One region of the Cohnella algarum genome, then DNA from elsewhere that is predicted to be linked to it. Evidence: riboswitches for the same ligand, from Rfam matches in the RefSeq annotation. Region 1 holds a riboswitch; each other region holds the start of a gene.
What was found. Region 1 has a riboswitch for cyclic di-AMP ahead of JW799_RS02665 (CAP domain-containing protein). Riboswitches for the same ligand answer to the same signal wherever they lie in the genome.

Region 1 (9,783 bases):
TTTTACAAAATTCACGTTCCGCTCGGCGTTTGCCTGAGCTGCGAGGCGGTCGAACGCGCCAAAAGGGGTGAGGAGCTCGCTTCCGGAGAAAGCTGAAACCGACGATTAGCCCCGAGGCCAGTCGCGAAACTTAGCCCTAAGGCTAGTGACGGTCGGGCATAAATGAACTATTTTAAATAGGTGCTATCGATTTCGCATGCAGGAAAATGGAGGGGAAACGATGTCTCAGGAACCAGTCGTCCGGCTGCAGGAAGTGACCAAGCGCATCGGCGGCCGCACGATCATCGACCGGGTTTCGCTCGACGTGTATCCGGGAGAAGTGTTCGGCTTTCTCGGTCCGAACGGGTCGGGCAAGACGACGACGATCCGCATGATGGTCGGATTGATTTCGATTACCGGCGGGGATATCTCGATTGCGGGACACAGCGTAAAATCGTCCTGGCAGCAAGCCGTCTCCAAGGTCGGCGCCATCGTGGAAAATCCGGAGATGTACAAATTTTTGACCGGGTATCAAAATCTGGTGCACTTCGCCCGCATGAATCCGGGCGTCACCAAGGCGCGGATCGACGAAGTGATCGAATTGGTCGGCCTCAAAAACCGGATTCACGACAAGGTGAAAAAATATTCGCTGGGCATGCGGCAGCGCCTCGGCGTAGCGCAGGCGATCCTGCACCGTCCTTCGCTGCTGATCCTCGACGAGCCGACGAACGGTCTGGATCCGGCGGGCATCCGGGAGCTGCGCGATTATTTGCGCGTGCTGGCCCGGGAAGAAGGAACATCCGTGTTCGTCTCGAGCCATCTGCTTTCGGAGATGGAGCTGATGTGCGACCGGGTCGCCATTTTGCAGCAGGGCAAAATTTTGGACATCCGTTCCATCGGAGGAGCTTCCGGAGCGTCCGGAGCGGCGGAAGACGTGCTGTTCGAGGTCGATCATCCCGATGCGGCGCTCGGCGTTCTCGAAGGCCAGGGCGCGGGAACGATCGTCGACGGGTTGCTTAGCGTAACGGCGGACAAAAGCATGGTCGCGGCCGTCAACCGCCGCTTGGTGGAAGCGGGGATCAACGTCTACGGCATCCGCAAGAAAACGAAATCGCTGGAGGACCAATTCCTCGAGGTGACGGGGAGTGATTCGATTGGCTAATTTCTGGAAACTCGTGCAAAATGAAAACATGAAAATTTACCGGCGACCCCGGACGTGGATCATGATGGCCTTCATCGTGCTGACGCCGCTGCTGATGAGCGCCCTGATCGCGTTCATGGACGGCACCGAAGGCTATACGAACTGGGATATGATGATGGTGGAAACGTCGGTCGTCTTCCAGCTGATCACCATTTTCGCAGTCGTCAAGGGAGCCGATTCCGTCGCCGGAGAGTTCACGTGGGGAACGATCAAGCTGCTGCTGATTCGCCCGTGGAGCCGCTCGGCCATCCTGCTCTCGAAATTTATTTCGCTTGTGCTGTTCGCCCTGCTGTTCAGCGCGCTTTGCTTTGTCGCGACGTTTGTCATCAACGCGGCGATCTTCGGATACGAAGCATCCCCGGCGGGATTCATTCCCGAATCGTCGCCGCTGGCGGGCGGGTCTCCGTGGGCGTACGCGGCAACGGGATATTTGCTGTTGTTCATTACCCAGCTCGTGATTTTGACGTTCGGATTCATGCTGTCCGCGGCTTTCCGCAGCAGCGGGCTGGCGATCGGCTTGTCGATTTTCCTGCTGCTGTCGGGCAGCATGCTCAGCGGCCTGCTGTCGTTGACGGACAAACCCTGGGTCAAGTTCGTGCTGTTCCCGCATCTGCAGTTGACGAATTATTTGGACGGGGGCAACGGGCCGCTGCCGAATCACCCGACAACGTTCGGCTTCTCGCTCGCCGTGCTGGCCGTTTACTTCGTCATTTTCAACCTGATTTCCTGGACCGTGTTCCGCAAACGCGACGTGGCGGGCTAAGGAAAGCCATTCGTTCCGGCCGTCCCTTCGGGCAGGCAATCGCCGCCGAACGGGACGGCTTTTTCGCGTTGGCTTCGTCGGCGGTCAGACCGCCTTTTTGTCCCGTTTGCCCGACGATTCCGCCGATGGGTCCGCTTGCGGCCCGGCCGGCGCCGAAACCGCGGGCTGAAGGCGGGCGGCGGCGCCTTCGGACGGCTCCATTCGAACGGTTCCGTTGAAGCAGCCGCCCTCGTGCACGATAAGCAGGGCCGTCTGCGCATTGCCGTCCAAATGCCCGCCGGGAAGTATGGTCAGCTTGCCGCTCGACCAAACGTCGCCGAACACTTTGCCGGCAATGGTGACGTCGCGGGCCAGAATGCTGCAGCGGGCGATGCCCGTTTTTCCGATGACCACGTTTCCTTCGCTTTCGAGTTCGCCCCGAAATTCGCCTTCGATGCGCAGGCCGGTCGGCGTCTTGAGCGCGCCTTCCGCTTCGGTGCCCGCACCGATCAACGTATCGGCGGCGCCCTTCGGGCTTTTGGACTTATTGAGCATGGCCGTCAATCCTCCTTTGCGATATAGGGCAGCGGATTGACCGCCTCGCCGTCCTCGACCACCTGAAAATGCAAGTGCGGCCCGGTGCTCCTTCCCGTGTTGCCGAGCCGGCCGATCTGCTCGCCCTGCCGTACGGCATCCCCCTGCTTCACTTCGATTTCGTCCAAATGCAAATACCACGATTCGATTTCGCCGCCGTGGGCGAGGATAATATAATGGCCGCGGGAGCCGTCTTCGCCCGTTTCTTTTACGGTGCCGCTCCCCGAGGCGTAGACGGGATCTCCGATTTCCCCGGAAATATCGACGCCGGCATGCAACGCGGATTTTCCCGTAAACGGATCCTTGCGGTACCCGAAGCCGGACGATAGCCGCTTCGAATCGGTCGGCCACGCGGAAGGAGAAAACGAGGTTTCGTCCGGTTCCGAGGTTTCGTCCGGCGGCCGATCGGAACCGGCCGCGGCGGCGGCGTCCTCGAGCGACAGCTTGGCGACGGGAGCGCCGCCGGCTGCAGCGGCCGAGGAGGCCCCGCTGTCGCGCCGATCGAAGGCCGCGTCCGGCCGCGGCGTTTCGCTCCGCAGCCGCATGGAAGCCTTTGCGGCGGCGGCTTCGCCGGCCAGGCGGTCCAGCTCCCGCTTCAGCAGGGCGAGTTCCTTTTCCTTGGCCGCGAGCGCGGACGACAGCGCGCCGGCTTCCTCGGCATGCTTGCCTTCGAGCGCCCGCAGGCGAAGCTCCGAGCGGGCCTCGAGGGCGATCAGAGAGCCGGCTGCGGCCAAAACGGCCGCGGCCGGCAGCAGAAGCATCGTCCTGCGGGAAAGATGATATTGTTTGGCCGAACGGCTCGGTTCCGGAATGACGAGCAGCGACCATTTGACGTTTTTTTTACGCTTGGCCATTTCCTCTCCTTTCCAGACCGAAGATTTGGGGGATTTGCCGATTTGAGCGCTCTATTGCTATTTATTCTTGCAAGGTTATGAACATACCTGAAGTTTTTGTTCGAAAAGGCCGACGAAGGCCGGCCAGGCCCGAGTCCAAGCTATGCGAGCGGAGCGCTTTAGGGGGGGCGAGCCGAATAGGGAGCCGGATGGGGTTGGCTGTGCGTTTTGCCGCTCCTGTTCGCACTGCAGTCGGCGACGCCGTTCTGTGCTTGAATATCGCCGGCCTCGCGTTCTATTATTTTGCGGCCCGCGATTATCGCAGGAGGATTTCGTCCGGGATTTGCGGGACAGCCGCGAAGTCGATCCGGAAACGTTTCGACGCGGTTCGCGGCCCGGGCGCTTGCGCGAATGCTGTCGCCTTTGCTGCGCGCGGCGCGAATCGCTGGCGGCTCGGGCTACAACGTGGAAAGCGACTGAAGCACGCGCCCGAGCGGCTGGGGCTTGCAGCGGCCGATCAAGTCGCCGACCGTCTCCAGCCGCCGCACGATATTGCCCAGGTGGAAGTCCCCGGGCTTCACGTCCCGGCGGACTTCGTCGCGGGTGAGCGGCGTCGATACGGGCGCGCCCGGACGCGCTCTGGGCGTGTACGGAACGGGCAGCGTGCGCCCGGGATGGTGCTGCAAGTAATCGAGATAAATCAACGTGCCGCGGTCTTTTTTCATGCGGGCGACCGTGAACATGTTCGGCTTCATGGCGGTTAAATATTCCGACACGAATTTGCCGAAAGCCCGCAGCTCGTCGAACGTCGGGCCGGGCTCGATCGGCATGACGACCTGCACGCCCGTCGCTCCCGACGTCTTCGCGACCGCTTCGAGTCCGAGCCTGGACAGCATGTCCAGCACGGCGTCCGTCGCTTCCATAAGGCGCGGCTCCTCCTCGACGGACGGATCGATATCGAGCATCCAACGGTCGGGCAGCTCCTCGCCGATCCGCTCGCACGACACGTGGAATTCGAGGCTGTACAAGCTGCCGAGCCAGACGAGCGTCGGCAGCGAATCGAGCACGATGTACTCGATCGATCCGTTTTTGGCCGTGCGGACGAACGGCGGCGCGGGGCGCGGGCAATTTTTTTGATAAAAGGACGTCTCGCCGGCGATGCCTTCCGGATACCGGATCGTCGTCAAATATCGTCCCTGGCTGTGCGGGAGCAAATACGGCGAGAGGCGGGCCAGCGTTTGAACATAGTCAAGCTTGGTAATGCCGGACTCCGGCCATAGCAGCTTGTCGGGGTGGGAAACGTTCAGTTCGTCCTTGCCCATCGTTAACGTAACGTTTTGCGGCATCGCTTTCTCCTCGTCTGTCCGGCGGATTGTCGGCAACCGGCCTTTTCCGAAAATATACGCCAAAATCGGCCGTTTTATCCGCCGGAACATTTTCGCCGGCATGCACAAGCGGCGTTTTGCCTGCATAAACCGAACATAGCGGGAGCAAGGACGCGGCTTTGCCGGATGACGGAGCTTCGCGTTTTTCCTTCCGAACGTTTTCGAAAATGAGGTGAACGCCTTGAGCAATCCGCTGACCGCCGCCGTATTGCTTCTGCTTGTGTTCTGGACGGGAACGGCTCTGTTCATCGCCGTGCATCCGGAATGGTTCCGGAGCTGGGTGCATCGCTTGAGAGGAACGAAGGAGCCCGAAGGAAGAACGTACCTGCCTTATCGGATCGGAGCCCTCGTTTGCGGAATTGCGGGCTTTTTGGGGTTGTCGTGGATTGGGTGAAAATCGAAAGCCGGATTTCGATGCCGATGGCGAAGCGGACGAACGGATTCGGTTAAGCCGACATGAAAAAAAAGGCTGCGCCCCGCCTCATGCGGCTGCGCAGCCTTTTGCTTTCGTCGCGGCGATTAGCCGATAAACATTTGGACCCATACGCCGTTGTAGTAAGCGACCCCGATCTTCGTGAAGTTTTGGCCGAGGATGTTCGCTTTATGGCCGGAGCTGTTCATCCAGGCGTTCATGACTTCCGCGGGCGTTCTTTGGCCCTTCGCGATGTTCTCGCCCGCGTAGTTGAACGACACGCCAAACTGCTTCATCATGTCGAACGGAGAGCCGTACGTCGGCGAAGTATGGCTGAAGTAGTTTTTATTGTACATGTCCTTGGCTTTGGCAAGAGCGACTTCCGACAGCTTGCTGTCCATCGCAAGCGCGCCGAGGCCGGCTTTCGCCCGCTCCGCGTTCACCAGCTTGGCGACTTCCGCGGCGTATTGCGATGTTTGGACGGTCGAGCCCGAGCCCGGGTTCGTGGTGCCCGGATTCGTCGTGCCGGAGCCGTTGCTGCCGGAACCGGCGTTGCCCGAGCCCGCGCTGCCGGAGCCGGCATTGCCCGCACCCGATCCGGCGCTGCCGTTCGATCCGCCGCTCGCATTGCCGGAGCCGGCGTTCGAGCCGGAATTGCCGTTGTCGGCGGACGGCGCGGACGGAGCCGTCGGCTTCGTCACGGTGCCTTGCGACAGGCCTTGCTTGATTTGGTCGAGCAAGCTGTCCAGATCGATGCCGTTAAGCAGACCGTTCAAATCGGAACTATTGATCGTATATTTGAAAGTATGCACGCTCACGTCGGCATTGGATGCTGCGGATGCAGCGCCGGCCGGCAGCGACAAGGCCGTAACCAGAGCGCCGGAAAGAGCCAGAGTACCCCAACGTTTGCTTCCCTTCTTGAACAAAAAGCATTCCTCCCTTTGTTTTGCCTGCGAGGTTAGCTGACGGGTTCGGGTCAAAGAGCGCCCCTGCCGCAATAGCTTCGATTAGCGGCTTCACCCCGAAAACTTGGTTCCCCCGCGTCTGCTCTGCAGACTTTGGCTTTGGAACGCTTAACATTCTATCAATCTTCCGACTCTATTTCATTCTATAAATAATGGTATGGAAGCGCAGGAAAAATAAGACGCCGCGTACAAAATGGCGTCCCGGATAGCCGCTGAGGGCGAAAAATTCGGGCACATTGGCCGGATGGCGGGGCGAGCGAGGCGATGAGGGCGAAAAATTCGGGCGCATCGCCGGATCGCGGGGCAGCGAGCACAGCGACATTTGATTGAGCGTGACCCCGGGTACGGATGCGTCATCCGAAATAACGGTCGCGAGAGACCGTTATTCGAGGAATTTCCCGAACTGCGGGCAAATAGCGGCCCCTGGAGGCCGCTATTATGTCAGAGCGAGGCAGTAAACGGCATCCACCTTTCGGGAGAACTCGGCGAGCAGCGTCAGCCATACGCCCGCTTACGGAGCCGTCTCCTTCGTTTTGCGCCCACGGGCCGTCCGCCGCTTCGGGGCCGCCGGAGCTTCCCCATCCTTCGCTGCCCCTTTGTCCGCCGGAACGGACTTCACCGCTTCCAGGCTCGCTTGCAGCGCCGACATCAAATCGATGACATTGGTTCTCTCGGCGGCCGGCGCGGTGACGACGTCCACGCCTTTGCCCGCGACTTTGCGTTCGATCGCCTCAAGCATCGCCACCCGATAATCGTCCGTATATTTGGTCGGCTCGAAAGGCGCGGACAGCTGCTCGATGAGCATTTTCGCCATATCGAGCTCCCGGTCGTTCACGTTCGCTTGCTGCGGCAAATTCGGAACGGCCTGGAGCGACCGGATTTCGTCCGGGTAGAACATCGTTTCCATGCAAATGCAGTTATCCACCGCCCGGATGGCGGCGAGGCTGCTTTTGCTCCGAATGGCCACTTTGGCGATGCCGATCCGTCCCGAATCCCGCATCGCTTCAAGCAGCAGGCTGTAGGCTCCCGCGCCGGCCTGATCGGGCGACAAATAGTACGTTTTTTGAAAATAAAGCGGATCGATTTCTTCCAGGGCGACAAAATCCAAAATTTTGATCGTTCGCGTATTTTCCGGCTTTACGGCCTCCAGCTCCTCGTTTTCGAACAGCACGAAATGCCCTTTCTCATATTCGTAGCCCCGAACGATTTCTTCCCATTCGGCCGGACGGTCGCAATGGGGGCAGCTGCGCGTATACGAGATGGGAGTCCCGCACTCCTTATGGATATATCTGAGGTGAATGTCCTTATCTTCGGTTGCCGTAAACATTTTCACCGGGACGTGAACGAGGCCAAAGCTGATGGCTCCTTTCCACACGGTATGCATCGCGATTTCACTCCCATCCGAAACGTTTTTGATTTTGTTATCCTCCCCGCGTTTGCATCAAATCAAACCCCTCGGGGGAACTTAAAGCAAGTTTTTATTGTTTCGCTCAAGGAGGGGAAAAGGACATGGCGGAAAATCCGCAGCAAACCGATTCCATTTACGAAGGCAAGGACGAATACGACATGGATGTCGACCGAATGATCAACGAAGGGCTCGGCGGCGGGCAAGTGACGGTCCACAACGGACTGATCGAGGAAACGACGACCGACACGATGGAGGAGGACAGACCCTGATGGACGTCAAGCGGGCGAAGCAAATTTACGAATCCGAAGACATGTTTGCCGTGCAATTGGGCGGAAAATCGGTATGGATCGAAAATGTCGACGTCGCGAACGAAATGGCGACCGTGCGGGTCGGATCCGACCCGCTCAATACGCTGACGGTATCGGTGGAACGGCTGGAAGAGGGCCGGCCGTAACGTCGGGCTTTTGAAAGCGGTCTTTCCGAATGGTATGATAAGGAAGAGCAATCTTTCAATCTTCATTACCATGCGGAAGGAGAATTCACTATGTCGTACGATATCGTCATTATCGGCGGAGGTCCCGCGGGGGCGAGCGCGGCCATTTTCACGTCCAAAGCGGGGAAAAAAACGCTCGTCATCGACAACGATCAAAGCGTAACGAGACGGGCATGGCTGGAAAACCACTACGGAGCCGCGAACATTAACGGGCCCGATCTGGTCGAAACCGGCAAAAAGCAGGCGGCGCAGCACGGAACCGAATTCGTCACGGACAAAGCGGTAAAAATAACCGCCGGCGACGGCTTCATCGCCGTCGAGACCGAGGGCGGAGCTTCGTACGAAGGGCAGCACGTCATCGTAGCGACCGGCATGTTCGCCGATCTCGCGGAGGCGAGCGGCATTCGCACGAAGCCCGGCACCGAGCCCCGCATCAAGACGATTATCGATGCCACTCCCGAGGGGAAAACCAGCCTCGACAACGTCTGGGCGGCGGGAACCGTTGCGGGCGCGAGCATGCATACGATCATTACGGCGGGGGACGGGGCCAAAGTCGCGATCAACGTGATCAGCGAAATGAACGGCGAGCGTTATGTCGACCACGACGTGATGAAGCAAGCGTAAATTCGATCTTTCCGCTTTCGCGAAACCAGGGACACGAGTCTCTGGTTTTTTCTTTTTTCGTTCCAATTCAACCCGGCCGAATCGCCTAACTTTGGGGTTTGATTTTTAACCATAAGCGTTTTAAGATTTAGGCATACAAACGAATATTGTAGGAGCTGCGCCTATGCAACACGATACCGGACACTACAATGATTTCTTGGTGCTGTTCTCCATAACGATCGCGCTCGTTTTTTCTTTTATTTCATTGAACATCCTCCATCTTTTTATCAAAAGGGGAAAAAATAAAGGCCTTCTGCTGTCGGCGTCTTCCCTCGTCATGGGCAAGGCTATTTGGTTCACGCATTATACGGGCATGCGCGCCCTTCATATCGATTTTCCCGTCGCGTATTGCGTGTCTTCCTCGATTTTATCCTTCGCCTTGTCCGTTTTCTCCTCCTATTGGGCGATGCATATCTTGACGAAAAAAGAGATCCGCCGGCGGCATCTGGCGATCGGCGGCCTGCAGATCGGGTTCAATATCCTCGTCCTCCATTACATCAGCTTTTCCGCGATGAAAATGCCGAAGGAAATCGAATACGAGCCGCTTTCGATCGCGATTTCCGCGCTTTTCGCCTTCGGCATTTCGTATATGGCCGTACGCGTTTTGTTCCGCGCGCGTTATCCCGGCGGCATCCCGATCCAGTCCCGTATATTAGGGGCGGTTCTGCTCGGTCTTGCAATCATTGCGACCCATTACGTTTCCATGGCCGGAGCCCGCTTCGTGCCGGAGGACGGTTCCTGGCCGGGACCGGCCGTTCTTCATGAGCGGCAAACGGCGATCGGGATCGGCGCCAGCGTTTTATTCGTCGTTGCGGCCGGTTGGACGAGCATGTTTCTCGACAAGCGGCATGCGCTTAAAAAAGCCGCCGAACACGAAAGCCGCTTCGTCTCCCTGTTCGAAAATTCGCCGGTCATGGTCGTCTGTTACGATCCTCTCGTTCAACGCGTCGTTCATGTCAATTCGGCCGTGATCGAGAGACTCGGCTTTTCGGAGGAAGATTTCTCGGGGATCGATCCGGTCAAGCTCGTGAACGACGCCCAGGAGCGGATGGAGCTGGAATTGAGATCGAGCCTGGCTCTCCGCCTGTCCGAGCCCCAGCAAGTGGAA
Region 2 (9,783 bases), 2.0 Mb from region 1:
TTGCGCTTTGGAGCTCCATTTGAGGGATACGCCGTATTTGCCGAAAACGTATTTCGTGAACGAAGAACAGTCGAAAATATATCTCGACGGGTTGTTGACGTTGAATTTATAAGTGACTTTGCCTTTCAACGATTGGGCAAGGGAAACGATCTTGTCCGCTTTCGTTGCCGAGGCCGCTTCCGCCTTGTGCGTCGGAATCGCGCCGGGAACGACGGCGACAGCCGAAGTGAAGGTCAACAAACAGGTAAAGGCGATTACCGTCTTCTTGATTACGTGCGTCTTGCTTTTTTCTGTATGTGTCATACGTTCCTCCCGATTGGTGTTTTTGCCTGACGGCTTGTACGAGTGGAAGTATAACACGGTCTGGGTTTTTCGGTTTTAAAAGTAAGAATCATTTAATATTAACAATAAATAGAAAATAAGTCGAATAGGCTTGAACATACGCGGTGATTGTCGATTGAATGCAGGAATGGTAAGCTGGTAGCAGACATTCTATTTGCATAGGTGGACATGCGTTCATGAACCGTAGCGTCCTTATCGCATTCCTCGTCTGCACGCTTGCCATCGCCGTTTGGTCCTTGCCCGCCCGGGCCGCTTCGGCCGAGATGGAAGCCGACGGAGCGTTCATGGATTTGTCGCCGTGGAATCCGAAGGAGAACGGCGCGATTTCCTTGAACGGGGAATGGGAGCTTTATTGGAACGAGCTGCTGTCGCCGCAGGATATCGCCGAGGGCAGAGCGGGCGTTCCGTTTGCGGTCGAAGTCCCGTCCACGTGGGGAAGCAACCGATTGCCCGACGGCAATCCGCTGCCCGATCAGGGGGTTGCGACTTACCGGCTGACCTTCGAGCTTGCCGAAGAAGAACCGCCGCCGATGCTGGCGCTATACGCGAGCGGCGTAGCGAGCGCCTTCCGTGTTTGGGTTAACGGCGTTCCGATCGGAGGAGCGGGCGTCGTGGGACCGTCCGAACAATTGATGTCCCCCGATGAAAATCCGCAAGTGCTGTCCTTTCGCCCGGAAGCCGGCCGCAACGAACTCCTTGTGCAAGTATCCAATTTCGTTCAGCGCAAAGGCGGGATCTGGGACGAAATACGGCTCGGGGACGCTTCGCAAATGACGGCTAGCCGGACGGCGAAATTCGGCGCCGAGGCGTTTAGCGCGGGCATTCTCGTCATTATGGGGATTTTTCATCTCGGACTGTTCGCCGTATCGAGGAGTGAACGGTCGTCTTTGTATTTCGGAATCGTTTGCCTGGCCATCGCCGTCCGGACGGTCGTGCTCGGCGAGCATGTGGCAAGCGTCGCTTTCCCTTGGCTGGCCTGGGAATGGTCCGTAAAAGCGGAATACATATCGGTTTCGGTCGCTTTATTCATGATGATTTTGTTCGTGCGCAACGAATACGCGACGCGCGCGCGTTCCGTGACGGCGGGGATTTTTTTCGCGGCGCTCATCTTGTTTACGGCTTTCGTGCTGCTGACGCCCGCCAAAATATATACCCTGTTCATGCTTCACTTTCAATTGGGCATCGTCCTGCCGGTATTTTTCTATTGTCTCGCGTTTTTCGTCATCGGGACGTACAAACGCAAGGCCACCTTTCCGATCAACCTGGCCGGTTTCATTCTGTTCAGCATTGCCGTCGTCCTGGACATTTTATTTTATAACCAAATCATCCCCAAAGGGCAGTTTGCTCCATACGGATTGCTGGCTTTTCTGTTGACGCAGTCGATCAACATGTGGTTGAGGTTTTCCCGGACCGCGATAGAGGCGGAACAGCTTTCGGCGCAGCTTCAGTCGGCCAACGAATCGCTGGAGCGCAAAATCGCGGAGCGGACGGCGGAATTGAGCGAATCGAATCTGCGTTTGGAATCGGCCAACGAAAAGCTGTCGGGAATGGAAAAATTTCGCCGTCAGCTGCTGTCCAACATCTCGCACGAACTGGGAACTCCCATTACCTCAATCAAAGGCTACGCTTCCGCGATGATGGAAGGAGTCGTAACCGACGACTATTTGAAATACGCGAAAAAGATTCACGACCGTACCCGGATGCTCGAGCTGATGATCGACGATTTGACCGAACTGACGAAGCTGGAAACGGACCAGATCCAGTTTGCGTTCCGGCCGACGGATACGGGCGTGTTTTTCAAGCAGCTTTTTTACAAATACGAATCCGAGATAACGGCAAGCGGCCGCCATTTCGAATGGGTAGAGCCGGACGGCGCGAACATCGACGGATGGAGCGCCGAAGCGGAGCTGGACCCGATGCGGATCGAGCAGGTCGTGTCCAATCTGTTGTCCAACGCCGTCAAATACACGTCTCCAGGCGGCCGAATCCGGATGGCGATCGAATACCGGGCCGTCGGCAAAGAATGGGGCGCGGCGGTCGTCAGCGTGGCCGACAACGGCGAAGGAATCGACGAGACGGAGACGGAAAAAATATTCGAACGGTTTTACCGGACGAACCGCCACCGTCAAATGGCGCAAGGCACGGGATTGGGGCTTGCGGTTTGCAGGGAAATCATGATTCGGCACAAGGGCTGGATCGCGGCGGAAAGCAAGCCGGGAACCGGGAGCCGCTTCCGTTTCGGCGTCCCCGTCCGATGGGTGCGCGCAGGAACGGATTCGCCGAAAGAGGAAGGAGCGTAAACGCATGAACGGTCATATACTCGTCGTCGAAGACGATGAAGACATCCGCGAAATTGTCTCCCTTTATTTAAGCAAGCAAGGCTTCGAAGTCACCGCCGCCGCAAGCATCGCCGAAGCCATGATCATATGCAGGAACGCGACGCCGGACCTGCTGCTTGCCGATATTTTGCTGCCGGACTCGACGGGGACGGAATTGACCCGATGGGTCAGAAAACGTTCCGATATGCCGATCATTCTGATGAGCTGCAAAAAGGAAGCGGACGACATCGTCGAAGGGCTCGAGCTTGGAGCGGACGATTATATTACGAAGCCGTTTGAACCGAGCGTCGTCGTGGCCCGCGTCAAGGCGCTTTTGCGCCGCACGCGGACGAAAGACACCTGGGAGGACGGAAGGCTCCGCATCGATCCGGTCGGGTGCGTCGTTACAATCGATAATCAGCCGGTTTCCTTGTTCGCGAAGGAGCTGCAGCTGCTGCTGTTCATGGCTTCCCATCATAATCAGGTTTACAGCGTCGAGCAATTGTACGAGCATATTTGGGGCTGGGACAAGGAAGGCGACTTGAGAACGGTCATGGTTCATATCAGCAACCTCCGGAAAAAGATCGAAGCGGATCCGGCCAATCCCTCTTATATCGTTACGGTGCGGGGATTCGGGTACAAATTTTGCTGGAATGCGGTTGACCGGACCATGTCGTCTTAACGCGGCAGTTCCGTCAGGCGGAAGCCGCAAGCCGCAGCTTGGCCTTCGCGATAACATTGGCGATCTGTTCCTCATAGCCGTAAATTTTCTCCTTGCGATTGACGATCTGCTGCTGAAGGGAGTTCAAACCGGCAAGCGCGCTGCGGGCGTCCTTGGCGCTGCCGGTCTTGACGGCCGCATTCAGCGATTTCATCACGGTCGAAACGGAGCTCTTGGGGGCGCCGATCGCCTTTTTCTCCGCTTGAATTCTCACCTTGACGGGGTCGATTTCGGCCAGCACGGCCCGAATCTGCTTCGCTTTTTTGCCGGTCGAATCCTTGAGCGACTTCAAAGCGTCCCGCTTCGCTTTAATATCCTCCCTGGCCAATTGGACGAGCGGCTTCAGCAAATTGGCCTGCGTCTGGAGCAGCTTCTTCAGCTCCTTGCTCTTCATCGCATTGGCCGCGCTGATTTGCTTGTTAAGCGAAGAATATCGGCTTAGCAGCGGGTCGTGCTTCGTTTCCGCCTGCTTCAATTGCGCTTCCAGCTTGCCGAGCTGCGAGGCGTTGATTTGCTTGATCTGGCTTTTGACCACTTTAACCGCTTCATCGTTGCTATAATGCAGCGCGTTGATTCTGGCATCCCAGCTGTCCGTCTGCTTCTGCAAGGAAAGAAATCCGTTATACGCGGCCTGCAGCTTGGCGGCTTCCGTCTTCTCCGTTACCGCGAGAAGCTTGTCCCACTTGGCTTGGGCCGCGGCCGTAAATTGCACCGTCGCGGCGTGCGACAAGGGGGCGAACGCGCTGACCAAACCGAAAACGAAAAGTGCTGCAGCAATCCATTTTCTCCAGTTCATGCTTGACTCCTCCAATCGATTCGTTGAATTTGGCAAAGCAAAAAGCACCTGCCGGAAAAGCCGAACGGCTTCCCTACAGGTGCTTCCTCGTAAGGTGATGCGAACTATTGTTCTCAGTTTAGACGATCGAAAACGGGATGTCAAGCGCTTGTCCGGGCGCGTGCCTATCTTTTTCTCAATTCGAAAAACTCGCAGCCGGCCCGGGAATGATAGGCCAGATCTCCGACGCCGGACTGGACGACGACCGTCCGTTCGTCAAAGCGAACGATGACGCCGCCGGAATCGACGATATGGTCGTCTTTGAACACGCGGACGGCGGCCCGCCGCTCTTGCGCCTCGGAAAAGTCGGGATCGGTCAGCAGCTTGCGATTGATCATGGCCGGGCTTGCCTCCTTAGGAATCGGTAACAGGAGAATACCAGTTTCCGGGCGGATGCACAAGGCCCGCAAGTCGCCAAACCAGCTCCATAATCAAGCTGTACGCGGAGATCCGCTTGATCCTTCGCGATACGAGCATCGCGACTATCGAAATACATTTATTTTTGTTCGCCTACATACACTGTATCACTTTCCGAAGAAGGATCGTGATGCGAGGATGGACATTGAACTGACGGCCCTGCATTGGGTGTATCTGGCGTTCATCGTCTTCATTCTGGTGCTGATGGCCAGGCGGCGCGACACGGTCATGCTTTGCGTAATCGGCGTCTTCGCGCTCGGTCTGATCGCGACCGAGAGCTTGACTCGATCCGTATCGGGCATCTTCAACGGCTTTATTTATGCGACAAAAGAGCTGGCCGGGACGATCTTCATCATTTCCATCATCGTGTCGATGAGCCGCGTCATGATCAAGACCGGCATCAACGAGCTGATGGTCGCGCCGCTGACGCGGTTCATTCGAACGCCCGCGATCGCGTTTTGGGGAATCGGCATCATTATGCTCGTTTCCTCTTTCTTTTTTTGGCCGTCTCCCGGCGTGGCGCTGATCGGGGCGGTGCTGCTGCCGGTCGCTCGGCGGGTCGGGCTGCCCGCGCTCGGCGCCGCGATCGCGATGAACCTGTTCGGCCACGGCATCGCGCTTTCCGGCGATTACGTCATCCAGGGAGCGCCGAAGCTGACCGCGGATGCCGCGGGTCTGCCGGTATCCGAGGTGATGGAGGCGAGCGTGCCGCTCGTCATCGTCATGGGGGCCGTCACGACGATCGCCGCATTCTGGATGATGCTGCGGGATCAGAAAAACGGGAAGTGGCGGGACGGCCTGGTCGCTTCGGCGGACCGTTCGATCCAGGCGTCGGACGAGCGGATCGCCCTGCCGCCGCGCGTCCGGCGATGGGCGGCCGCGATCATTCCGCTGCTGTTCGCGGCCGATGTCGCCGCGATGTTCGCTTTCGACCTGCAGGGGGGCGACGCCACCGCGTTGATCGGGGGCACCGCCGTCATCATCCTCATCGTTCTCGCGCTGCTCGCCCACCGCGGCGAAGGGCTGGAGGAGACGACGTCCTACCTCGTGCAAGGCTTTCAATTCGGCTTTAAAGTGTTCGGTCCGGTCATTCCGATCGCCGCCTTCTTCTATTTGGGCGATGCGGCGTTCGCGGAGCTGCTCGGCTCGCACTTGCCGGCCGGTTCCCACGGCATCGTCAACGACCTCGGCGTTGCCCTGGCCGAAACCGTCCCGGTCAACGGCATCGTCGGCTCGATTACACTGACGGTCACCGGCGCCATCACCGGGCTCGACGGCTCCGGGTTTTCCGGCATCTCGCTCGCGGGCTCCGTGGCGAACATGTTCGCCACGGCGATCGGCTCCGGCGCGGCGACGCTGACGGCGCTCGGCCAGGTGGCCGCCATTTGGGTCGGCGGCGGCACGATCGTGCCGTGGGCGCTCATTCCCGCCGCGGCCATTTGCGGCGTCAGCCCGTTCGAGCTGGCCAGACGCAACCTGAAGCCGGTGCTGATCGGCCTGGCCGTCACAACCGTCGTCGCGATGTTTCTCGTTTGAGGCGGCCGGCGGCTTGAAGGCATGCGGACGACCCTGTCGCGGCTTCTTCCCTGCCCTTTGATCATGGAAGGTTATTCCGGGTAAAATAGAAGTTATACATCCCGGAATAAAAGGAGCAACCGATGGCACGAGAAGCGAAACATACGGCGGCGATATCGCTTGGCATCATGGGAGCGGGGTTTCTCGCGACGTTCCCGGCGGACGGACATTGGGCGGGGGCGCTGCTGCACGGCGGTTTCGAGGCCGGTCTCGTCGGCGGCCTGGCCGACTGGTTTGCGGTAACGGCCCTGTTCCGCAAGCCGCTCGGCCTGCCGATTCCGCACACCGCTTTGCTCCCCCGCAACCGGGACAAGGTGGTCCGTTCCCTGATTCATGTCATCGAGAACGAATTTTTGACGAAAGAGAGCATCAAGCAAAAGGCGGGAGAGCTCCGCATCGGGGAGAAGCTGCTCGAAATCGCCGAAGGCCGGCTTCCGGACATCGTCCGCGCGGCGGTCCTGCTCGGCGACTACGGGCTGAAGCATCTGCCTGCGGAGCGCCTGGCCGCGTTTGCGGCGGGGGAGCTGCGGCGAATCGCGGAGAAGGCGGACGCGGCCGCCGTTCTGCGGGCCTTGCGTAACGAGATTTTGGAGCGGGGGTACGAGGAGCGGGCGCTGGACTTTTTGCTGGACAAGGCGGAAGACCTCGTTTCCTCGGATACCGCCCGCTACCAGCTCGGAAGCATGGCGGCTTCGGCACTCGGAAACCTTCAGGTGAACGGCTTGATGGGGTTCGCTGTCAACGCGTTCGTCGGATTTATGAGCGAGGACAAGCTGGGCTACATGCTGCAGGGCGCGATTCTGGGCAAGCTGCGGGAGATGACCGCCGACGAGGGGCACCCGCTGCGGGTGCTGCTGCTTAACGAGCTGCGGCGCGCGCTGATCGATCTGGACCGCAACGAAGCGTTGATCCGGGAGCTTGACGGCGCCAAGTCGCGCCTTCTGGAGCAATGGGACGCCGAAGCCTATCTTCGGCGCTGGATCGAGGAGCTTCGCGACCGGACGCTGGAATGGATCCATAGCGAGCGGTTCGAGCGGGATTTCGCGCTGCCGCTGCTCGCGAAGCTGATCGAGCGGGTAAGAGGCAACGAGGAGCTGTTGAATGCGTTTCAAAACTGGACCCAGACGCAAATTTCCCAAATCGTCGAGCGAAACCACTCCAAAATCGGCAAGCTCGTGCAGGAAAATCTGGACAAGCTGGACAACGATACGCTCATCGCGATGATGGAGGACAAGCTCGGCAAAGATTTGCAGTGGATTCGGGTTAACGGGGCGGTATGCGGCTTTTTGATCGGGCTGGCGCTCGAGGGCATCAATTTGATGTTATAGGTGCTATAATCGAGTCATTATCGAGGCCGGAGGGAACGAGCGAATGCTGATCATGAACGAGAAAATCAAAGCTTCCGAAGTCGAGCTGACGGGCCTGGACGGAGAGGCGCTGGGCATCGTCCCGCGCGCGGAGGCGTTGGAGCTGGCGAAGCGGCTGAAGGCGGACCTGGTATGCGCCTCGCTGCTCAGCAGCCCGCCCCTTGCAAGCTGGTTGCCCGGGGGCAGGCGAAGCAGGAGCGGCAGCAGGAGAAAAAGCAGGACCGGGCGGAGGCGCAATCGCTTAAAACGAAGGAAATTCGCCTCACTCCGCACATTGAAGACCACGACTACGAGACGAAGCTCCGCCAGGCGGAGAAGCTGCTGCAGTCGGGCCGCTCCGTGCAGCTTGTCGTTCGTCTGACGAACGCGAAGGAAGGGCAGCGGGCGAAGGAGCTGCTCGAAGCGATGCTCAAGGATTTGCAAGGCGCCGGAACGAAAAAAACGGCCGTGCAAACGAGCGGAAAGCAGGCGGCCGTGCTTGTACTGCCGCGATAAATTTATGTAAGAAAATCTGACTTAAGCGTTTACAATCCTTTACAAATGATAAATAAGACGGTATAGTGGTACTACGCTTAGTTTCCGGCTATATAGGTCGGGAAGCGGGGGAACCAGTTTTTGGGGCGAGTCGTTCGTCTTTTCGATGAACGTAGGGTACCATCTACCCGAGTCCGTCAGCTAACCTCGTCAGCAGGAGATGGGTCATTTCTTTGCTTATAACCAAGTAGAGTGAGGGCCCCCGCACGGTAGGGCTCTTTTTGTTTTATGATGGCCCCTGTTTTTTCTCCTATATCCGTTTCCCGCCGTTTTCCGCCGCTCTCGGACGATAAGCGAAAATGAAGGAGGGAACCGCGAAACATGATCAAAGCTCTTATTTTCGATTTCGACGGAACGATCATCGACACGGAAACCGCTTGGTACGTCGCTTTTCGCGAAGCTTACCAGCGGTATGAAGTCGATCTCAGCCTGGAGATGTACTCCGGATGCATCGGAACGAGCTTGCACGCCTTTAATCCTTACGAATATTTGATGACGGAATTGAAGCTTCCGATCGATCGGGACCAGTTTCGCGTTTCCGTTCAGGAACGCCATGCGGCGCTTATGCTTCAGGAAGCCGTCCGGCCCGGCATTCTGCATTTTCTGGATTCCGCCAAGGCGGCCGGCCTGCGAATCGGCCTGGCCTCCAGCTCGGATCGGGCCTGGATCGACCGGCACCTGGAACAGCTTAATCTGAAGGAATATTTCGAAGTCATTCGAACGAAGGACGATGTCCGGGAGGTCAAGCCGAATCCCGAATTGTACCTTCAGGTGCTTGAAGCGATGGGCATTGCAAACGACGAAGCCGTCGCGATCGAGGATTCGCCCAACGGCGCGCGTGCCGCTGTTGCCGCAGGACTGCGCTGCGTCGTCGTCCCGAACGAAATCACGCAAAGCCTGGAGTTTCCGGAGCTTCCGGGAGCCATCTGGGCCAAATCGCTGGAAGAAGTCGTCTTCGAGTCGCTTTTGACCGGTTCGCCCGTCCGCTAAACCCGGCGGCGGCGAACTTGTCCTAGAGGCGGGGGCGAAAGCTCCGCACCGTCAATAAATTGAAAATTCAGATATTATTTTCACCGTAAAGGCTGGGGTTTTTGATAAGGGAGAGGAGAGAACGATATTGAAATCAAGGAGAGCCGTCCATTTCGGAGCGGGCAATATCGGCAGGGGACTCGTCGGGTTGCTGTTGTCGCAGTCGGGGTATGAGATCTGTTTTGTCGCCCGCAACGAGAAACAGATCGAGCTGCTGCAGCAAAGAAAACAGTACACGGTCACCTTGGCCAACGAAAACAGGGATACGAACGTCGTGCGCAACGTATCGGCCGTCCATGTCAAAAACGACAAAGCCTTGCGGCAAACGATCGCCGAAGCGGACTTGGTCACGACGGCCGTCGGCGCTTCTTCGCTGCCTCATATCGCGGAGTCGCTCGCCAAAGGCATCGCTTTCCGCCTGCGGGAAAACAAACGGCCATTAAACGTCATCGCCTGCGAAAACGCCGTCGGGGGCAGCGCACAGCTCAAGAAGCTGGTGTACCGCCATCTGGATGAGCAGTCCCGCGAACGGGCGGACCGTTACGTTTCTTTTCCCAACTCCATCGTCGACCGGATCGTTCCGCAGCAAAAAAACGAAGATCCGCTCGCGGTGCAGGTCGAGCCTTTTTTCGAATGGGTCGTTCA
Region 3 (9,783 bases), 1.9 Mb from region 1:
AGAAGCAGTCGATGATTGCCATCTGTAACAAATTGATTCGAGTCCTGTTTGAGCTTGGCCGCAAGAAAAAGGCTTATGATGCCGGCAAGGTACTTGGCCCCCATCGGGAGGCCCAGCTTCTTCAAGCGGCGGCTTAATTCATCGACAGGTTAGCAACTCAACACGTTTTTGGCGCTTTATCCACAGGTTGCTCTTTGACAAACGAAGCATGGATAGGCCGGGAGAAATCATCACCATTAGGGCATTGACCCCGCTTAGGAGCTTGCCTGGCCTCCACCCCTTGAGAGGCAGAACGAAGGAATGTAAGGGCCATGACCCCGGGAGACATGGGAGGGTAAACCGCAAGGGTTGAATGTGGAGCCATATGCGACCATACGGCTTTTTCAAATCGGGGTGATCCCCACCTCTGTTCCCGCCAACAGGTCGATCCCAAATATTTTCTTCTCATCAAATCCTATCCAAGGGGGCTTTGGATGTCAAAGATGAAATCATACGAAAAAACGAGAAAAACGGAGAAAACATTAATTTATTGAGGGAGGAGATTGGGTGGAGGAGGGTTGGGACTGGCCATCGCCAAATCCATCGCCGAAGCGCATGGGGGGTCAAATTTGGGCAGACGATCCCACAATAATACCGGATGTACATAAAAAGACCACAGCTATCATGGACTGTGGTCTCGTTTATTCCGGTGTGTTTATTCAGGTTTGTTGCCTGCGTTCGGATCGACCGTGAAATCAGGCGTGAAACCTTCGTAGTTTACCTGTGTCACCATGCCCTTGGAAGCGTGGCCTAAGTCATGGCAATGGAACATCCAGTTGCCGGAATTGTCTGCTTTAAAGGCAATTTCATATTCCTCGCCAGGCAGTACATTCAGGGTATCTTTCATAAGCGGTGAACCGGCAACCGGTTGGCCGTTCTTGCTCAATACCTGGAAGAAATGTCCGTGCAAATGCATCGGATGAACGTCTTTAGGAGAATTGTTGATAAGTTTAACCTTAACCAGATCTCCCTCTTGCACCATCATTGGCTCCGTTTCAGGGAACGATTTGCCGTTAATGGTATACGTGATGTTCCCGCCAGCATTGACTGTATTCAAATCCATGGTGTATTCCAGATCGAACTTATCGTTTAAGGAAAACTCAGATTGGGCTGCTTCGCCATATTGGGTCATATCGATTATGGTGCGCTGTTCGTTGTCCCGTTTCGCATCGCCTTCCACGCCTTCATAAACAATCGGTATGGCCAATGTCGGCGCTCCCGGATTTGGGCTTTGCTCCGCCAACATCCAGGCACCGGGATTATTCGCGACAAATTCGATGTCGTAACGTTCACCCGGAGCGACATTCAACAATTGACCGTTCACCAAAGGCGGGTTGTTAATGGGTTGCCCGTCTGTGGAAACGATTTTGAATTCATGACCCTGCAGATAAAGCGGGTGGGACAAGAACCCGGCGTTGATCAGCCGGATGCGCACCGTTTCGCCTTCCTTAACAGTCAATGGCGCGATGGATGAACCCGATTTACCGTTAGCGGTAAAGATGGTGTACATCATCGGCATCATTTCCGCATCGCTCATCCCGGCCATGCCATTGTCCGAAGAGTCCATATCCATATTGCCGTGATCCATGCCGCTCATATCCATGGAACCATGATCCATCTCGCCGTCTTCCATCCAATCGTCCAACACAAGCGTGTAATCACGGTCCGGCTTCTGTTCATCCGGATCCTCCACAATAAAGGAACCGTAGAGTCCTTTATCCAATTGTACAACGCCATCTTGGTGGGAATGATACCAGTAGGTGCCGGGGACGTTCGCGTTAAATTTATACGTAAAACTTTCGCCGGGTTGAACGGCGTTCATCGTAACGCCTGGAATCCCGTCCATATTGTTCGGGACCGGCAATCCGTGCCAGTGAATCGTCGTCGGTACATCCAATTCATTTTTCAGGGTGATTTCCACGTCGTCTCCGAGTTTCACCCGAATTTGGGGACCGGGAACCGTGCCGTTGAATGTCATCGCAGTCCGCATGTTGGTTTCATTGACCATCAGATGATTTTCTTGCGCGGTTAAGGTGAACTTGGTGCCGGTGAGCACTTCGGGAGCGCCGCCGGACTCCATATTCGCCATGTCCCCGGACGCGCTTGGACTTGCGCCGCTTTGGCCCATATCCATATTGCTGTGATCCATGCCGCTTATACCGCCGGAACCGTTCGTGCAGCCGGCCAAGATCAAGATCAACGAAATCGCTATTGCTGCTACCACGAATATTTTTCGATTCTTACGTATCATTGTTTGCAATCCCCTCTTTATCATTTGTTTATTTACTTCCACGTTTGTATGATAAAAAAGAAGTGTGCAGAAAGTATGCAGAACTCTTGAACAAAATCACAAAAGTCTATCCATAGGGTGGGATTTATGCATACCATCTTGATTGCTGATGATGAAGAACCGATGCGCGAGCTGTTAAAGGTACATTTGATCGGCGCCGGATATCAAGTTGATGAGGCCAAAGACGGAATGGAAGCTTTGGAGAAATTGAGGAAAAACTCCCACTACAGCGCTCTGATTTTAGATTGGATGATGCCTTTTATGGATGGAATGGAGGTAATTAAAAGGGTTCGAGAATTCAGCTCCATTCCGATTCTTATGCTGACTGCCCGTAATGAAACGGAAGAAAAAGTGAAAGGGTTTTTGAATGGCGCTGACGACTATGTGACAAAGCCTTTTGAAAGTGCCGAACTCCTAGCGCGTATTCAAGCATTGCTTAGACGGGGGACAAGCCCTTATCAAGAAACCGACAACCGTTTGATGTACAATGGATTGGCCATAGACCAAGGAAGCCGCACAGCCAGGTTTCAGGGCAACGCTGTCTCCCTGACGCAATCGGAATTTGATTTGTTAGTCCTTTTTGTAAAGCATCCGAAACAAATATTTAGCCGAACGCAATTGATTGATCAAGTGTGGGGCGCCGATTTTGAGGGAGACGAGCGTACCGTTGACTCGCATATCCGCAATTTGCGCGGCAAGCTGAAGAGTATCGGAGCGAAGGATTTTATCAAAACCGTTTGGGGAATGGGGTACCAATTCGTATGAGGATATGGTCCAAACTCCGAAAGCCGCGGCTCCGTGTCCATCATAAACTGGGATTCACTATGTTTATAACCATCGTCTTATTATTGCTTGTTTTGGAGTTCGTATTTTATGCGATGTTTACCCGATTTTACGTTCAGCAGATCGCTGATGATATGATTCACCGCGGACATAGTCACGCCAATGCTCTTCAAGCCGATTGGTCGGAGAATATGCTTCGGCATGTGGCGGAAATGGAATCGTATTCCCGTTATACGGTTGCGGTTATAGACGTTCGTGGAGAGGTGCTGGTATCTTCTGCGCAGCTGGACATGGTGCAAACCCAATTTTTAAACGGTTATGAATCACAGTTGGAGTACGAGTGGGTTCAAAGGGATTGGCGACGTCAGCCATATTTGATTTCCCAGTCACCCATTATCCTTGCAGACGGGGAAACGGCCGGCCATGTGATGATGTTCACCTCAACGGCGCCTATACGTGATGCTCTGCAGTCCTTTCAAGCATTGCTTCTGCTCTTTACGTTAATCTCGATCCTTTCCGTTTTTTTCTTCATCTTTTTGTTTTCAAATTGGATTTCCAAGCCGTTGGTTGCCATGAAAGATGCCATTTATCAGTTAACCCGGAACGATTATCGTTTTGATCTCCCTGTGAAAAGCGATGACGAAATCGGGGAATTGAACCGCTCCATCATGGATCTTTCGGCTGAATTAAAGCATTACCGTACAGAAAGACAGGAATTCCTGGCGGAAATCTCCCACGAACTTCGCACCCCCATTACGTTCATTCGCGGTTATTCCGAAGTCCTTCAAAACCCGCAGCTGAAAGACGAAGATAAGCAAAAGTATTTGAGATTCATCCATGATGCGGCCGGCCGTCTCCATCGATTGATTGACGACTTGTACGAATTGATGAAATTGGATCAGGTGCAAGTGCAAATTAAAAAAATGGACGTAGATCTTACCCAGTTGTTAAGCCAAATTGCAGAAGAGAATGAAGATCGATTCCAAGTATCGGAAATTTCTTTCCACGTAGAGCTTCCTTCAGTTCCTTTATGGATTGTCGCCGACCCCAGCCGAATGGTGCAAGTGATCGTAAACATGCTGGAAAATTCGCGAAAATATACGCCACGCGGCGGGAGCGTAACGCTTACGTTAACCTCCAAGAAAAGCCAGGCGATTATCGAAATCCGCGATACCGGAATCGGGATTCCGAAGGATCAGCTTGCACTCATTTGGCGGCGGTTTTACAGAGTGGAAAAATCGCGGTCAAGGGACCACGGCGGCGCCGGACTCGGGTTGTCGATTGCCAGAAGGATTGTCGAATTGCATCAAGGAACTATAGAAGTGATCAGTGAAGAAGGAAAAGGAACGACTTTTACCATTCGAATACCTTTGCGAGAACCTCTCAATTGAACGGCTCAGCTCGTTGTGTATGATCATAATGAAGCAACTTGCGAACATATGATCACCCTTCTCAGCACCTACCCCGATGTGCAGGCGAGAGCCAACCAGATTCAACTTCTTCGAGATTGCGCCTTGATCTGCGCGACCACAGCGGCTTATCTCGAACGCCGAAGTCAATTATCAACGATTTTTTTGTTTAGAAAGGGTATTTTCAGTGTTATAATTATCCATTATTTGTGTTCTTCTGTTCTGCAAAGGGAGGGTTTCAGTGCTTCATGGAACAAATCATTAATGCGTACAAGAATGATGAAGAGTCTGTGTATCATACTTGGTTTTTGAATAACGACGAACGTCTGAAAGCGTTCCGGTTCATCCGGAAATCACTCATCAAAGTAATAAACGAAATTGAAAGCGGCACATTTGGCAATGACTTTAAAGGTTCCAGTTTGGAGACGGTTTTATCGGCTATTTCCGAGCAGAAACAAATATTTGAAGGGGCCGCTCACGCCTTTTATTGGAAACCTAAGCTGCGCATTCCGGATATTTATGAAAATGAACCCAACAAAAGAGCGTTTGGCCGTTTCTTGAAAGCATGTCTGGAAGCAACAACGGAAGATCAAGTCATGAGCGAAATCGTCAAATTAAACGTTCTACAGATAAAAGGGTTGGGACCTGCAGTTGCCAGTATTTTGTACTTTTTGCATCCAACATGGTTTCCGCCATTTAATACGGCCATTGTCAATGGATTTAATGCTTTGTTTTCGGAGAAGAAAAAACTCGGATCATGGATATCTTATCTGGAAATGCGCGATGTCATTCTCGCCTACAACAACAAGTACCGCAACCTTTTGTCAAAAGATCTTGGAGCCATTGTGGGTCTTTTGTTTGAAATCGGCAGCAATCGACTCGTCGTTCAACAGAATGCCCAAAAGGTTATTGAGATCGACAATATAAAATTACATAACGCATTGGAAAAAAGACATAAAGAAGTGCTGGAAGATGAGCATGAAGAAAACGCCCACACCGAGATGCAATATTATTTGGCCAAATTGGGCCGATCATTAGGTTATCAGGTATGGATTGCCCGCAATGATCATAAACGAATTTGGAACGGTCAACCGCTCGGGGAATGGTCCATCAAAAATTTAAAGCTGGAGAATGTACCGGATGCCGTTATGGATACGGTTTCGCTTATCGATGTCCTGTGGCTGGATTCTAATGATCATATCATCAGCGGTTTTGAGGTGGAGAAGAGTACGTCGATCTATTCGGGGATATTGAGACTGAATGATTTGGCTCTTTCCTTGAATTCGGGAGTAAATCAATTTTATTTGGTGGCGCCTGATCAAAGGGAGAAGGAGATCCAGGCTCAACTGCTGAGACCCTCCTTTCGAAACTTGGGGGCAATGACCATTTCCTATATTCTTTTCAAAGATTTGCGCTGTGACTGTGAAGCCATGTGCAAATTCGGAACGGATCATTCTGTTCTTCAGAAAATATGCAAAACAGTATTATAAAAACCTTCAAACCCTTACTTTCCCTTACTTTCGCGCCGCCACTTCGGGCGGTGTTTTTGTATGCTGCAACCTTGACCGGACATGAGAGAATTCTAATCTTCAGTCGACAGGATTTCTACAATTTTCTACGAAATAATAAACAATCAAAAATTGCCGAATTTCCGAAATGGAAAGCGGGGGAACCCGATTTGGGTGAATTGATCCTGAATGAATGGATCATAGGGAACCTTCACCGAACCCTTAAGCTAACCTCGCAGGCATGAAGGGAAGAGTTCTGTTGAATCGAAAATGGATCAGTCTAATCATTTTTGTTGCCGTATTTTTTACAGGAGCAAGTACTGCGTTTGCGAGCCAGTCCAAATTGGACAATGCGATCAATGAAGTCTTAGGCACCCCGTACAAATGGGGAGGAACAACGGTTAAAGGATTCGATTGTTCCGGTTTTATCCTGTATATCTTCAACCAGTTTAATACCGAGCTTCCTCGCACATCAAAGGACCAATCCCAAATCGGCACAAAAGTTGAAAAAGAAGATCTGCGGCCCGGGGACATGGTTTTCTTCAACACGGATGGTAAGGGTGTCTCTCATGCCGGGATTTATATTGGAGAAGGCAAATTCGCTCATTCGTCAAGTAGCAAAGGGGTAAGCATCAGCAAGCTTTCGGATTCTTACTATGAGAAGCGTTATGTTACCGCACGCCGCGTAGTGAGCGACGAAACCTATTCAGCCATGATTTCTACAGTCGAATAGATGAATAATCGAAAATTCACCAACCATCTGCGCCGGTGAGTCTATCGGTTTAGCGTTTGAATATCCACAACCAGGCTAAGTTTAGCTGGTTTTTTCTTTTTTTCGGCGAAATTGGGGGAAAGTAGCCTCTTGATGAATGAAAAATATCCGGAGAGGAAAAATACTGCCAAACAAAGTCAGGAGGCCTTCGAATGTGGAACAACATCATTGCCAGCACTTTCGTCGGATTGCTTGCGGTCACTTTGATCGGCTGTGCATCTCAGGACAATGGATCTCCAGCTGCTTCGCCTCCACCAGCAACAACGCAATCCAACCAAAGTGAAACAGGAAATCCTGCATTCAATCCGTTGCCTTGGATGGCCACCAAAAATACGACTCGTATTAACACTTCGGATCCTGTGGAAGCTGCCGTATTCATATCACGAACCTTGTGGCCGGCAACAAGTGAATCCAATCGGCCGGGGGGTGTCATCTTGGTTGCCGGAGACAGTTGGCAAAATGCGCTGGTGAGTGCCGATTTAATTCATCATCCGATCAACGGCCCTATATTGTTCGTTGATGAGAATGGAATTCCGGATTTAACGCGGGAAGAAATGATGCGGCTTAAACCGACGGGTTTGATGTCGAATAAGGATATCCAAGTTATCGTGGCAGGGCCGGTCAACGATCGCGTAATGGATGATTTAAATTCGCTTGGTCTCAAGGCGGACCGGATTGAAGGGAACACACCGGCTGCATTGGCGCAAGCGATTGACGATTATTACGCCAAAGCAGCTGGCAATAATCTGCCCCCATCCGTTATTGTAGGTTCCCTGGACAGTCCGGAATATACGGTTCCCGCTGTCAACTGGATTGCTCATATGCCGGAGCCGTTACTGTTTGTTAATAAAGACGCCGTGCCGGATGAAACGACGGCGGCGCTCAAAAAACGGAACGGGAAAGCCAACATCTACATCATCGGACCGGAATCCGTCGTATCGGCGAAGGTGGAAAAGGAACTGTCATCTTACGGAAAAGTTGTCCGGATCGCCGGCAACGATCCTTATCTCAATGCGATTGCATTTGCCAAATATAAAGACACCTCCAATGATTTCGGATGGGGGATTACGACTCCGGGCCATAACTTCTCGTTTGTTGAAGGTAAATCCTTCATGCTGGCAATTGCTGCTGCGCCATTTTCACATCTGGGGAAACATGCACCGCTGCTCTGGACGGATCAAAATCAAATGCCCGAATCCGTCATGACGTATTTGATGTCCGTTCAGCCTAAATACAAGAAAAGCCCGACGGAGGGTCCATACAACCATGTGTGGTTAACTGGCGAAGAGGATCTTCTTTCAGCGCAGGCTCAAGGTGAAATCGATGGAATGCTCGAAATTGTTTCTGCGACAGGCGAGGGACATGGCATGCCTGGGATGGAGGATGAAAATCAAGGCAATGAATCAAGCGGTCACGTTATGTCAAAATGAACAAATAAACGATCACCCACAGGGTCAGTAGCTTCTTCAGAAATCTGGTCCTGTGGCTATTTTTCTTTTTTGTACTACAATGTGTAATGATTGTGAAGGGAAGTTTTCAATGGATGAGTTCAAGCAAAGGATGTTGCAACGATGAGGTTTTTCTCCATGACGCAATTATTCCAGTTGACCCTCGTTTCGGCGTTAATGATCATGTCGCTGCCACAGAATACGTTTGCAGATGGCAGTAAGTTGGACGCCGGTGATTTATCGGCAGAATCAGCTATATTGATCGATGGTGCATCGGGGACGGTATTATTCGAAAAGAATGCTGATCGGCAAATGTATCCGGCCAGCATCACCAAAATCATCACAGCGATTGTCGCATTGGAAACCACAGATTTGAATGAAATCGTGACGGTATCCAAAGAAGCCAGATACGAAGACGGAACTCGGGTTTACTTGGCGGAAGGCGAGCAGTTGACGATGGAGAAGTTATTGTATGGGCTCATGGTCAACTCGGGCAATGATGCCGCAACGGCGATCGCTGAACATATCGACGGATCGAAACAGCAGTTTGCCATTAGAATGAACGAATTTGTGAAGACGAAAATCGGCGTTGCCAACACGATCAGCAAAAACCCATCCGGTCTGCCTGATCCTGAACATGTCACGACAGCAAGGGACATGGCGAAAATTGCACAATATGCGATGCAGAACAGCACGTTTCGGAAGATTGTATCCACGAAAGAGATGGATTGGAATGGAGAGGAGTGGGAAACCACCCTCATCAACCACAACAGGCTGCTTGGATCTTACGAAGGGACGACGGGAATAAAAAACGGTTTTACTCATGAGGCAGGAAGCACTTTGGTCGCATCCGCAAACAGAAATGGGATGGAACTCATCGGCGTCGTGCTGAAATCCCCATCCAGCGAAGTTCTCTATAAGGATATGACGCAATTGCTGGATTATGGGTTTCAAAATTTTGAGCCGAAAACGATTTTTGAAGCCAATCAGTCCTATACGTATTCTAAAGAGGGTTTGGAAATAAAATTCGTTGCCAAAGAGCCGATACGGACAGTCGTCTTAATAGGTGAAGAACCCAAGTATTCCGTAAATTCAAATGGGGAAGTCGTACTGGATACAACAATGGGCCAACAGACGATCGGAGAACTTGAAGCTCTCCCACCCCCAATTGAACCAGAGGCCACTTCGCCAGAAACGGCAACTCCATCCATCGATGATTCCCGATCGATATTTGAATACTTGATTTTTGCATTATGGTTGCTGATGATCTTGTTTATGGGGTTTGTCGGCAGATTGATTTTACTGAAAAAGAAACGTTCCAAAAGAGAATTGGGACGTGGTTATTGGAATTGAAAAGAGGGCTTTGCACCCTATCGGCGCAAAGCCCTCTCATTATCTTGTTTTTATCCGTACTATTCAATCACGCGCCGTGCCATAACATAGGTCTTTTCAAATGAGCTGCCTGTAAAATCAGAGATGGTAACGCCAATTCCGAGTGTAGGTAGGGCTTGCTGAACGAAAGAAAAATCCAGTA

Region 2: another riboswitch for cyclic di-AMP. It lies ahead of JW799_RS11620 (HAD family hydrolase); the one in region 1 lies ahead of JW799_RS02665 (CAP domain-containing protein).
Region 3: another riboswitch for cyclic di-AMP. It lies ahead of JW799_RS10875 (C40 family peptidase); the one in region 1 lies ahead of JW799_RS02665 (CAP domain-containing protein).

What each region holds. Positions count from the first base shown of each region.
Region 1 covers NZ_JAFHKM010000002.1:541,446-551,228, reverse strand. The annotation lists gene JW799_RS02700 (hypothetical protein) at 1-96, shown strand, start outside; gene JW799_RS02695 (ABC transporter ATP-binding protein) at 221-1,141, shown strand; gene JW799_RS02690 (ABC transporter permease) at 1,134-1,943, shown strand; gene JW799_RS02685 (bactofilin family protein) at 2,028-2,477, opposite strand; gene JW799_RS02680 (M23 family metallopeptidase) at 2,483-3,370, opposite strand; gene ligD (non-homologous end-joining DNA ligase) at 3,808-4,695, opposite strand; gene JW799_RS02670 (hypothetical protein) at 4,916-5,128, shown strand; gene JW799_RS02665 (CAP domain-containing protein) at 5,254-6,072, opposite strand; cyclic di-AMP (ydaO/yuaA leader) riboswitch at 6,079-6,220, opposite strand; gene ku (non-homologous end joining protein Ku) at 6,623-7,495, opposite strand; gene JW799_RS02655 (hypothetical protein) at 7,621-7,788, shown strand; gene JW799_RS02650 (H-type small acid-soluble spore protein) at 7,788-7,973, shown strand; gene JW799_RS02645 (FAD-dependent oxidoreductase) at 8,064-8,636, shown strand; partial or broken gene JW799_RS02640 (sensor histidine kinase) at 8,800-9,783, shown strand, end outside.
Region 2 covers NZ_JAFHKM010000002.1:2,535,424-2,545,206, forward strand. The annotation lists gene JW799_RS11580 (C40 family peptidase) at 1-303, opposite strand, end outside; gene JW799_RS11585 (sensor histidine kinase) at 519-2,642, shown strand; gene JW799_RS11590 (response regulator transcription factor) at 2,647-3,342, shown strand; gene JW799_RS11595 (coiled-coil domain-containing protein) at 3,356-4,177, opposite strand; gene JW799_RS11600 (hypothetical protein) at 4,342-4,554, opposite strand; gene JW799_RS11605 (hypothetical protein) at 4,772-6,169, shown strand; gene JW799_RS11610 (DUF445 domain-containing protein) at 6,292-7,536, shown strand; partial or broken gene infC (translation initiation factor IF-3) at 7,580-8,070, shown strand; cyclic di-AMP (ydaO/yuaA leader) riboswitch at 8,135-8,280, shown strand; gene JW799_RS11620 (HAD family hydrolase) at 8,431-9,099, shown strand; gene JW799_RS11625 (mannitol-1-phosphate 5-dehydrogenase) at 9,227-9,783, shown strand, end outside.
Region 3 covers NZ_JAFHKM010000002.1:2,396,866-2,406,648, forward strand. The annotation lists gene JW799_RS10850 (IS110 family RNA-guided transposase) at 1-137, shown strand, start outside; gene JW799_RS10855 (multicopper oxidase family protein) at 695-2,290, opposite strand; gene JW799_RS10860 (response regulator transcription factor) at 2,417-3,094, shown strand; gene JW799_RS10865 (sensor histidine kinase) at 3,154-4,503, shown strand; gene JW799_RS30400 (four-helix bundle copper-binding protein) at 4,519-4,833, shown strand; gene JW799_RS10870 (hypothetical protein) at 4,770-6,011, shown strand; cyclic di-AMP (ydaO/yuaA leader) riboswitch at 6,153-6,285, shown strand; gene JW799_RS10875 (C40 family peptidase) at 6,289-6,762, shown strand; gene JW799_RS10880 (cell wall-binding repeat-containing protein) at 6,954-8,231, shown strand; gene JW799_RS10885 (D-alanyl-D-alanine carboxypeptidase family protein) at 8,388-9,602, shown strand.